DNA from 3 places in the Ferdinandcohnia salidurans genome. Region 1 is predicted to be linked to each of the others. Evidence: riboswitches for the same ligand, from Rfam matches in the RefSeq annotation. Region 1 holds a riboswitch; each other region holds the start of a gene.
The links. A riboswitch is a leader RNA that binds a small molecule or an ion and turns the genes downstream of it on or off. The one in region 1 is predicted to bind S-adenosylmethionine.

Region 1 (3,143 bases):
CCACCGGCATTTATGACACTGTCTTTCCCGAAATCATTGATAAGTAGCGGCACCAAGCCAGGATGGATTCCCGCAGAAGGAACAGGAAATGATGGTTTTAATGACTCATCATTTTTTATTAATTCATCAGCAATCGCCAGTGTTTGTTCTCTTTCAAGTGCAACACTTCCATATGGTGAAGGGAACAAGACAAGATCCGCCCCAGCATATCTAAGCAACTTGCCAAGTAATAGTTGATTTGAAAACCCGTAAAATTCAGATGGTGTTAGTGTTCCACTTACAGCTGGATGAGCCATAATCGGTATCGAAATTTGCGGGTCCTCCGCTAAACTTTGGAGTACGTCGATTCCATATGCAAAAACATTAAACAATAACAGGTCAGCACCAAGCTCTACTGCTTTCCTTGCCTTTTCCTTCAGGTCGAAAGTTCTTCCGCTTAAGTTAACAGCGTAAAGTGCTCGATGTCCGGTTTCTTTGTACACATCTTCAAGTACTTGTTTTCCTTCAATGATTCTCGTTTCAAAAGGTGTTAACGTGTTCTCAAAGAGGATCTCATCATCCTTGATGATATTCACACCACCAAGTGCCTGCTCACGAAGCTGATCCTTGAGGTACTCTATATATCTTCCAATAACCCCTTTAAAAATGCTCATTACGAGCGGTCTATTATATACTCCAAGTTTTTCACGGATGCCTTCAATTCCAAATTTCGGACCAGGGAATGTGGACTTTATTTCACTAGAAAACTCCAAGTCTAGTAGTTTAACTTCCCCATCCAAAGAAAGCTTACCAAACGTAGTCGTTAAGATAGCTGGTAAATCCGCACTAAAATTAGCACTTGGGTATCCAATTTTTATAATGCCCTTTTTAACTTGTTTCCCAAAGTAGTCACTTGCTCGTGGATCCACTTCATATTGTTCAACACTAATTACTCTTCCTTTATGCTTTTTAAGCTGGTCTTGCTCGAGTTTCGGCAAATTAGTCCAAGAACCTACCGTTAATCCGAGTGCAATACCTTCAGCTTTTTTCTCTAAGTTGTCACTCGAGTCATGCACTAAATATGTAGCAATCACTTCACTCATGTCTAACCCTCATTTCGAAATTTGTTACAAACAACGCAAAAAACCTCTTCATAAGAAGAGGTTAGCAAACTAACATCTTCTTATCTCTCAGCTTAACGCTGCAAGAATTAGCACCGTGCTTACGATTTTGTAAGTCGGTTGCCGGGCTTCACTGGGCTAGTCCCTCCGCCTGCTCTTAATAAGAAAATAGATTCTATATAACATGTTGAACCTTCTTAATAGGAGGCTCAACCTTTATTCAATTTTTCCAAAAAGTAATACAATTAGGATTATGACAGGAATTATTTTTCATGTCAAACCTTTTTTATTAATTGATCAACACGGTTATTTAAATAAATTTAATTTTTTGATGCGGTTTGCAGCTTCAACGAGTCGATCTTCGTCAGTTAAAAGCCCAACGCGTACATAACGGTCCCCAAATTCGCCAAAGCCAATTCCTGGTGCAACCGCAACATGAGCTTTTTCTAGTAAAAGATCGGCAAAGCTTACCGATGTGTATCCTGCCGGCACTGGTAACCATGCGAAAAATGAGCCTTCAGGTGCTTTTACATCCCACCCTATTGACTGTAAAGCACCAATAAATGCATTCCGTCTTGATTCATATTTATCTACTAATTCTTTTACACAGTCCTGTGACTCAGTCAATGCGGCTGCGGCTGCTGCTTGAACAGGGCTAAACAAACTCACGTACATATGGTCTTGAATTAGATTGATAGCTTCGATTACACTTGGGTTTCCAACCGCAAACCCCACTCTCCAGCCTGCCATATTATAGGTCTTTGAAAGTGTGTAAATTTCAATACCAATATCTTTGGCACCTTCTACTTCTAGAAAACTAATTGGCTTTTTCCCCTCAAAACCGATTGCACCATATGCAAAATCATGTACCACACAAATATCATGTTCTTTTGCAAAAGAAACCGTATCTTCAAAAAATTCCTTAGTTGCTACAGCCCCTGTAGGGTTATTAGGATAATTTAAAAACATCACCTTTGCTTTTTCAAGCTTCTCCGAATCAATTTCTGTATAATCTGGTAAAAAGGCATTTTCCTCCTTCAGAGGCATATAGGACATTTCAGCTCGCGCAAGTTCAACACCAGACCAATAGTCTGGATATCCAGGGTCTGGAACTAGTGCAACATCACCTGGATTTAAAAGGCATTGTGGAATCTCTACCAATCCCGCCTTTCCACCAAATAAAACGGCTACTTCCGTTTCAGGATCAAGTTCAACACCATATTCGCGTTGGTAAAATTCAGCTGCTGCTTTCTTTAAGAATGCATGGCCACGAAACGGAGAGTACTTATGAAATTTAGGCTGGTCAGCAGCATTTTTAAGAGCTTCAACAATATGTTGAGGTGTTGGTTGGTCAGGATTCCCCTGTCCTAAATTTATAACATCATGCCCCTCGGCAACTACTTTGTTCACTTTAGCAACTAGTGATGCAAAAAACTGTTTCGGTAATTTTTGTAGGATTTCAGATTGTTGGAAATTTTTCATATCTACACCTTCTTTAAAATACTTGAAATATTAGTTGAAAATCATATATTGTTAGAGTTAACTTGTAAAGTATCATTTTTATGGAGGCAACCAAATGAATCTAAAAATTGCATGTATTCAGTATGATATCCAATTCGGAAAACCGCAAGAAAATTTTGACCGAATTTCAAAAGAAATAGAAAATACAATGAATCAAGACAAACCCGATATGATTATCCTTCCAGAGCTTTGGACAACTGGATATGATTTAACAAGATTAGATGAGATTGCTGACGAAAATGGCGATGAAACAAAAACGTTTATCAAAGCATTAGCAAAACAATACTCTGTAAATATTGTCGCAGGCTCTGTAGCTAAAAAGACAGAGCAAGGTGTGACAAACACAATGTTTGTCTTTAATCGAGACGGAGAATTGCTTAGTGAATACAGCAAACTACATTTATTCAAGCTCATGGATGAGCATTTGTATTTACAGGCAGGCGAAGCAAAAGGTGATTTTACCATTGAAAATGTACCAGCAGCAGGTGTCATTTGTTATGACATTCGCTTCCCGGAATGGAT
Region 2 (3,143 bases), on a different contig from region 1:
CTTTTATATCTACGGAGTAATCCATTTTTGAAATTCCGGCGTTATTCACTAAAATATCTAAACGCCCAAAATGCTCCATTACTTCTTGAACCGCTTTTTCAACCTGTGCGGCTATTGTAACGTCTGCCTGGAAGTAAACTAACTTTTCATTGGAATTTTCCGCATTAAATTCTCTATCCACTACAGCTACTTTAGCCCCACACTCTAAAAATGCGTCCACAATCGCTTTTCCGATACCTTGGGCACCGCCAGTTACAATAGCTACTTTTCCTGTTAAATCCATACAATACATTTTAGTATCCTCCATGCCTTCATAAAAAAAGTATTCGCGTCTGATTACTTGGTTTTATCCTGTAAAAGGAACAGGTACACCGTCACACCTGCTAATGCAGTTGGACGAGAGCCCCGTCCTTGTTTCCTTTATCCCCAAATTTCTTTTGAGATATCTACAATGTATTTCAATTTCGCCCATTGCTCTTCTTCAGTTAAAATATTTCCGTGGTGCGTCGAAGCAAAACCACATTGCGGGCTGATACACAAATTTTCAAGTGGTACAAATTGTGATGCTTCTTTTACACGTGCGATAATATTCTCTTTAGATTCTAATTCTCCACGCTTTGATGTAAATACACCAAGAACAACGCGAGGGCCATTATTTGGGATATACTCTAATGGAGTGAAGTCCCCCGAACGATCGTCATCATACTCTAAGAAAAAGCCATCCACTTTTTCTTTCGCAAAAAGAGTAGGAGCAATTTTTGCATAGCTTCCTTCGAATGCCCAGTTAGAACGGTAATTTCCACGACAAAGGTGGGTCGTAATTGTTAAATCTTCCGGCTTTCCCTCTAATACGCCATTAGCCACTCTTAACGCTAATTCGATTAATTCTTCACGTGTTGAACCACTATCATTAAAAGGGATCTCCGGTGCATTGAGACCTGCTATGTAAACATCGTCTAGTTGTAAATAGCGGCAGCCTGCCTCATAAAAGGCTTTAATGGCATCTCGATATGTTTGAATAATATCATTCGCATATTCCTCAAGATCAGGATAGATTTCCTTGTTACGGATTCCAGCATTAAACAATTGATTCGGACTTGGAATGGTTTGCTTTGCAATCGCACGGTCACCCACGATTTCTTTAAATTCAATGAAATCTTTAACATGTGGGTGCTCAGGATTAAAGGAAATTTTCCCAATAACTCGCACGTCGTATCTCTCGGTCTCTTCTTCCTTGAACTTAAAGCCATGGTTCGGAACATAGCCCTCTACTCCATTCAAATGCTCTAAGAAATCTGTGTGCCAAAATCTCCGGCGGAACTCGCCATCTGTAACGGCATGTAAGCCAATTTCAATTTGTTTATCTACAATCTTTTTAATTTCTTCTGTTTCAATATCATGAAGTTCGTGTGCTGAAATTGCTCCAGTTTGAAAATCTTTTCTTGCCTGATGAATTACTTCTGGACGTAATAAACTTCCTACATGGTCTGCACGAAATGGAGCCTTTACTAACGTTTTTGTCATTTTAAAACCTCTCCTACCTTTTAATTTTGGGACAAGGGACCTGTCCCTCCGTCCCACACAAAAAACCCTCTTCTTGCAAATAAGAAGAGGGTTGGATAGACATATGAAGTCCCGCTCTTCTTATCTTCTAGCTTGTTGCTACTGGAATTGGCACAGTACTTAAAAAAGTCTGTTGCCGAGGCTTCAAAGGGCCAGTCCCTCCACCTCTCTGGATAAGAAAATTCGAAATATTAAATTATGAATTAAACTTTACGCTCAAATGTAAAATTTGTCAATAGTAATTTTCCAAATAAACCTTTGGTATCGACTTGTTGTGTACTTCTTACGCTCTACGACTTTTTAGTGTTTTTCCAATTAATCTCACTTATAAAAGTAGATCCCAAGATTAAGATGCCACCGACTATTTGTATGAGGTTCATACTTTCATTTAAGATAATGGCAGCCATGATTACAGCGGAAATGGGGTCAATATAGCTTAATACGGCAATCGTTTGACCTTTTAATTTTTTTATTGCTGAAAAATATAATAGGTACGCAACCCCTGTGTGAATGATCCCAACCATTAGTAATAGACTGATTGACTGTAGACCAAGTCCTGAGTAATTCAGGCTTTGCGTAGCTAAAACGTATGGAAACAGTACAATCGAAGCCATTGAAAGCTGCATAATGGTAGTTTCAAAATCTGATAGGCCTTTGATAAACTTGTTGATTAGAATCATACTTGCGTAAAAAGCTGCAGCGAGTAAGCCATTCAAAATGCCTACAGGATGGTTGTATGTTCCTGCCGATGTTTCAGCACCTGGATTAACAACTAAAAGCAAACCTACAAAGGCGAATACAATGCTAGTTCCCTTCATCCAAGTCCATTTTTCTTTCAATAATAGCGGTGCCAAAATCATAACAAACACTGGGGCAAAATAATAGCTTAGTGTAGCATTCGAAATAGTTGTATATCGATAAGATTCGAATAGAAAAATCCAGTTGAAGCCCAACGCTGCCCCGGATAAAAGCAGTAAGATAAGATTCCGTTTTGACATTTTCAATGAAAACTTTTGCTTTACTAGAAAACTGGCACCAATTAAAAACAAACTTCCAATTGTCCCCCGAAATAAAGCCATTTCGCTCGAAGAAAGATCAATATTCTTCACAAACAACCCAATACTACCAAAAATCAGCATTACTCCTATAAAAATAAACTTTGCCTTCATATCCCTACTCCTATTTATAGTCCCGCCCTCTTCCCCTATGTGGCAAAAGAACAGGCACAAAATGTCCTAAAACTAAATGAAACAGAAAATCTCTAATATGAGATTCTCTGTTTCACATGTTACATTGCTTTATTTAAATTGTCAGCCTATATTTTTATTTCCTGAATCTTTTACGTAAAAAATCTTAATCTCGTAATCTGTCCCTCTATAGATGAATCGGTCCCTGTGGTCCAACTGGAACACCGATTAGGTACCAAATCACTGCAATTATGATCCAGAATATACCGAAGAATACCGTGTATGGAAACAATCCAGAAATCAATGTTCCTAACCCAATATTTTTATCGTATTTTTTCGCAAAAGATAATAATAGTACCAGATATGGAAGCATTGGGGTAATAGGATTTGTAA
Region 3 (3,143 bases), on a different contig from region 1:
CGTAACGGTAATCCCAGAAATTAAGGCTGGTAAAGATTCAGGAATTAACACTTTAAAAATAATTGTCGAGTTTGTAGCTCCCATCGAATGAGATGCTTCAATTACACCTTTATCGATTTCACGCAAAGCAATTTCAACCATTCTTGCATAGAACGGTGCTGACCCTATAATCAAAGATGGTAATGCAGCACTTGGCCCTAGCATGGAACCCATCATAATTTTCGTGAAAGGTATTAATAGGACAATCAGGATGATGAATGGTATGGAACGAAAAATATTAACAAATGCAGATACAATCCGATTCACCACTGTATTCTCCCAGGCATTACCTTTATCTGTTAAAAAGAGAACTAACCCTAAAAATAAACCGATAATAAAAGTAGCAAGCACCGAGATTGAGGTCATATATAAAGTCTCTAAAGTTGCTTCCCAAAGGTTTCCCCAATTGAGTGCTTGATAATCATTAACCTGTTTCTCCCATTTAAGTAATTCTTGAAATTGTTCAAGCATTTTCAATCACCTCAGCTTCTACTCGTTGTTGTCGAATAAATTCGATGGCTGAAGTGACTTCATTAGCATCACCATCAAGATGAATAAACAATGTTCCATAAGATCCATTTTGGGTTTGTGAAATTTTCCCTTGTAAAATATTCACTTCCACCTTAAAATCACGGATTAATCGTGTGATTAATGGCTTTTCAGCATCTTCCCCGACGAAGCTAAGCTGTACCATTTTTCCGTTTGGATAACGATCTAATAAATTCTCAACCGTTTCTTTTGTTTCTTCAGGCTCTGTCACTTGCTGGACGAAGCGTTTTGTAATGTTGGCTTGAGGCTTTTTAAATACATCAAGCACTCGTCCTTGCTCAACAAACTTCCCATTTTCCATAACTGCAACGCGATGACAGATTTTACGAATCACATGCATTTCATGGGTAATTAATACGATTGTTAATCCTAAACGTTCATTAATATCAACGAGCAAGTCCAAAATAGAGTCAGTTGTTTGCGGGTCTAATGCAGATGTTGCTTCATCGCATAATAAAACCTTTGGGTTGTTAGCAAGTGCTCTTGCAATTCCAACTCTTTGCTTTTGACCACCACTTAGCTGTGATGGGTAAGCATCTTCTCGCCCTTCAAGTCCTACAAGCTTAATAAGCTCTGTAACGCGTTCTTCTCGTTTAGGTTTTGGCACTTTTGCAATCTCCAGGGGAAAAGAAATATTTTCCCTAACTGTTCGCGACCATAATAGGTTAAAGTGCTGAAAAATCATACTTATTTCTTTACGAGCATCACGTAATGCTTTTCCTTTAATGGAAGTGATATTATGACCGGCAACAGAAATATTCCCTTCTGTTGGAGTTTCAAGCCCATTCAATAAACGGATGAGGGAACTTTTACCAGCACCACTGTATCCAATGATCCCGAAAATTTCACCTTCATTAATCTGTAAGTCAATATTGTTAACTGCTGTTACAGAATTTGTTTTTGTTTGATAAATCTTTTTAACATTTTTTAGTGTTATCACGTTGTCACACCTTCTATTCAGAGAAAACTATGTTTAGTGTATGCGATAATGTAAATAAATAAAGATACTAAATATGCCCGCCTATAAAAATAAAAGCCTTCCTGCAAAAACGAGCAGAAAGGCACAATTTAGTGATTCCTTCCTCTCATCTCCCAAAGCCCATAGCTTTGTGTGAATTGGCACCTTTTCAACAGACGTTGACGGTTGCTGGGTTTCATCGGGCACATCCCTCCACCACTCTAAATAAGAGTTATCAGATTTATTTAACTTTTATTATCGTACTTAAACAACACGAGAGTTATCTTATCATCTATATATAGGGGTGTCAACGAAAATATTGTGAACGATTTTTAGTTATGCAGTCGGTACCGATAAAGCTGAACTTGTTCCATTTGCTGCTTTAATCGCTTGCTCCAAATCTTCTAAAATATCTTCAACATTTTCAATACCAACAGATAAGCGAACTAAATCTTCTGTTACACCAGATGCCTTTAGATCTTCTGGACTTAATTGTTGGTGTGTAGTACTAGCAGGATGAATAATTAAACTTTTTGCATCACCAACGTTTGCAACATGTGACCAAAGCTCAACACTATTGATTAGCTTTTCGCCAGCTTCTCTTCCACCTTTAATACCGAACACAATTACGGATCCAGCACCTTTTGGTAAATATTTATCAGCTAGTTGTTTATTTGGATGGTCCTCTTCACCTGGATACAATACCCATTCAACGCCAGGATGATCTTTCAGATAAGAAACAACTTCTTTCGTATTTGCAATATGCTCCTTCATACGAACATGTAATGTTTCTAGACCTAAGTTAAATTGGAATGAATTATAAGGGCTAATAGCTGGACCTAAATCACGCAGTAATTGAACTCTCGCTTTTATAATAAAGGCTACTGGTCCTAATGCTTCAGCGTAGACTAAATCATGATAGCTTGGATCTGGAGTAGTAAATCCAGGGAATTTTGACGAGTTCCAATCAAATTTTCCACCGTCTACAATAATTCCACCCATGGATGTTCCATTTCCTAGTAACCACTTTGTAGCAGAATGGATGACAATGTCTGCTCCATGCTCAATTGGTCTACATAAATATGGTGTCGCAAATGTATTGTCAACAATTAGAGGAATTCCTGCTTCATGAGCAATATTAGCAACGGCCTCAATATCAAGGATATCCAAGCTTGGGTTTCCGATTGTCTCAGCAAAGATCGCCTTTGTATTTGGTGTAATGGCTTGACGGAAATTTTCTGGATTTTTTGGATCTACTAAATGTGTCTTAATTCCATATTTAGGTAGAGTGTTAGCAAATAGATTATACGTTCCACCATATAGTGTCGAAGCAGATACAATCTCATCCCCTGCTCCTGCAATGTTAAGGATTGAAGTCGTAATGGCTGCCATTCCACTTGCAACTGCTAATGCACCAACTCCACCTTCTAATTGGGCAACTCTTTCTTCAAAAACAGTAGTAGTAGGGTTGTGGATTCGAGTATATATATAACCATTTTCTTTTAAGCCAAAAAGATTTGCTGCATGTTCAGTTGTGTTAAATTTGAATGCATTTGACTGATAGATAGGAACTGCTCTAGCTCCGGTTACTGGATCT

Region 2: linked by a shared signal. The riboswitch ahead of ACFSFW_RS18225 (5-methyltetrahydropteroyltriglutamate--homocysteine S-methyltransferase) and the one ahead of mtnW (2,3-diketo-5-methylthiopentyl-1-phosphate enolase) in region 1 are both predicted to bind S-adenosylmethionine.
Region 3: linked by a shared signal. The riboswitch ahead of ACFSFW_RS08745 (methionine ABC transporter ATP-binding protein) and the one ahead of mtnW (2,3-diketo-5-methylthiopentyl-1-phosphate enolase) in region 1 are both predicted to bind S-adenosylmethionine.

The regions. Positions count from the first base shown of each region.
Region 1 is NZ_JBHUEK010000008.1:107,530-110,672, reverse strand. Features, by position in the region: gene mtnW (2,3-diketo-5-methylthiopentyl-1-phosphate enolase) at 1-1,082, opposite strand, end outside; SAM riboswitch class I at 1,160-1,267, opposite strand; gene ACFSFW_RS06430 (pyridoxal phosphate-dependent aminotransferase) at 1,407-2,582, opposite strand; gene ACFSFW_RS06425 (carbon-nitrogen family hydrolase) at 2,677-3,143, shown strand, end outside.
Region 2 is NZ_JBHUEK010000026.1:2,822-5,964, reverse strand. Features, by position in the region: gene ACFSFW_RS18230 (SDR family NAD(P)-dependent oxidoreductase) at 1-292, opposite strand, end outside; gene ACFSFW_RS18225 (5-methyltetrahydropteroyltriglutamate--homocysteine S-methyltransferase) at 421-1,524, opposite strand; SAM riboswitch class I at 1,642-1,743, opposite strand; gene ACFSFW_RS18220 (DMT family transporter) at 1,854-2,732, opposite strand; gene ACFSFW_RS18215 (AbgT family transporter) at 2,938-3,143, opposite strand, start outside.
Region 3 is NZ_JBHUEK010000010.1:294,813-297,955, reverse strand. Features, by position in the region: gene ACFSFW_RS08750 (methionine ABC transporter permease) at 1-405, opposite strand, end outside; gene ACFSFW_RS08745 (methionine ABC transporter ATP-binding protein) at 503-1,528, opposite strand; SAM riboswitch class I at 1,671-1,778, opposite strand; gene ACFSFW_RS08740 (O-acetylhomoserine aminocarboxypropyltransferase/cysteine synthase family protein) at 1,883-3,143, opposite strand, start outside.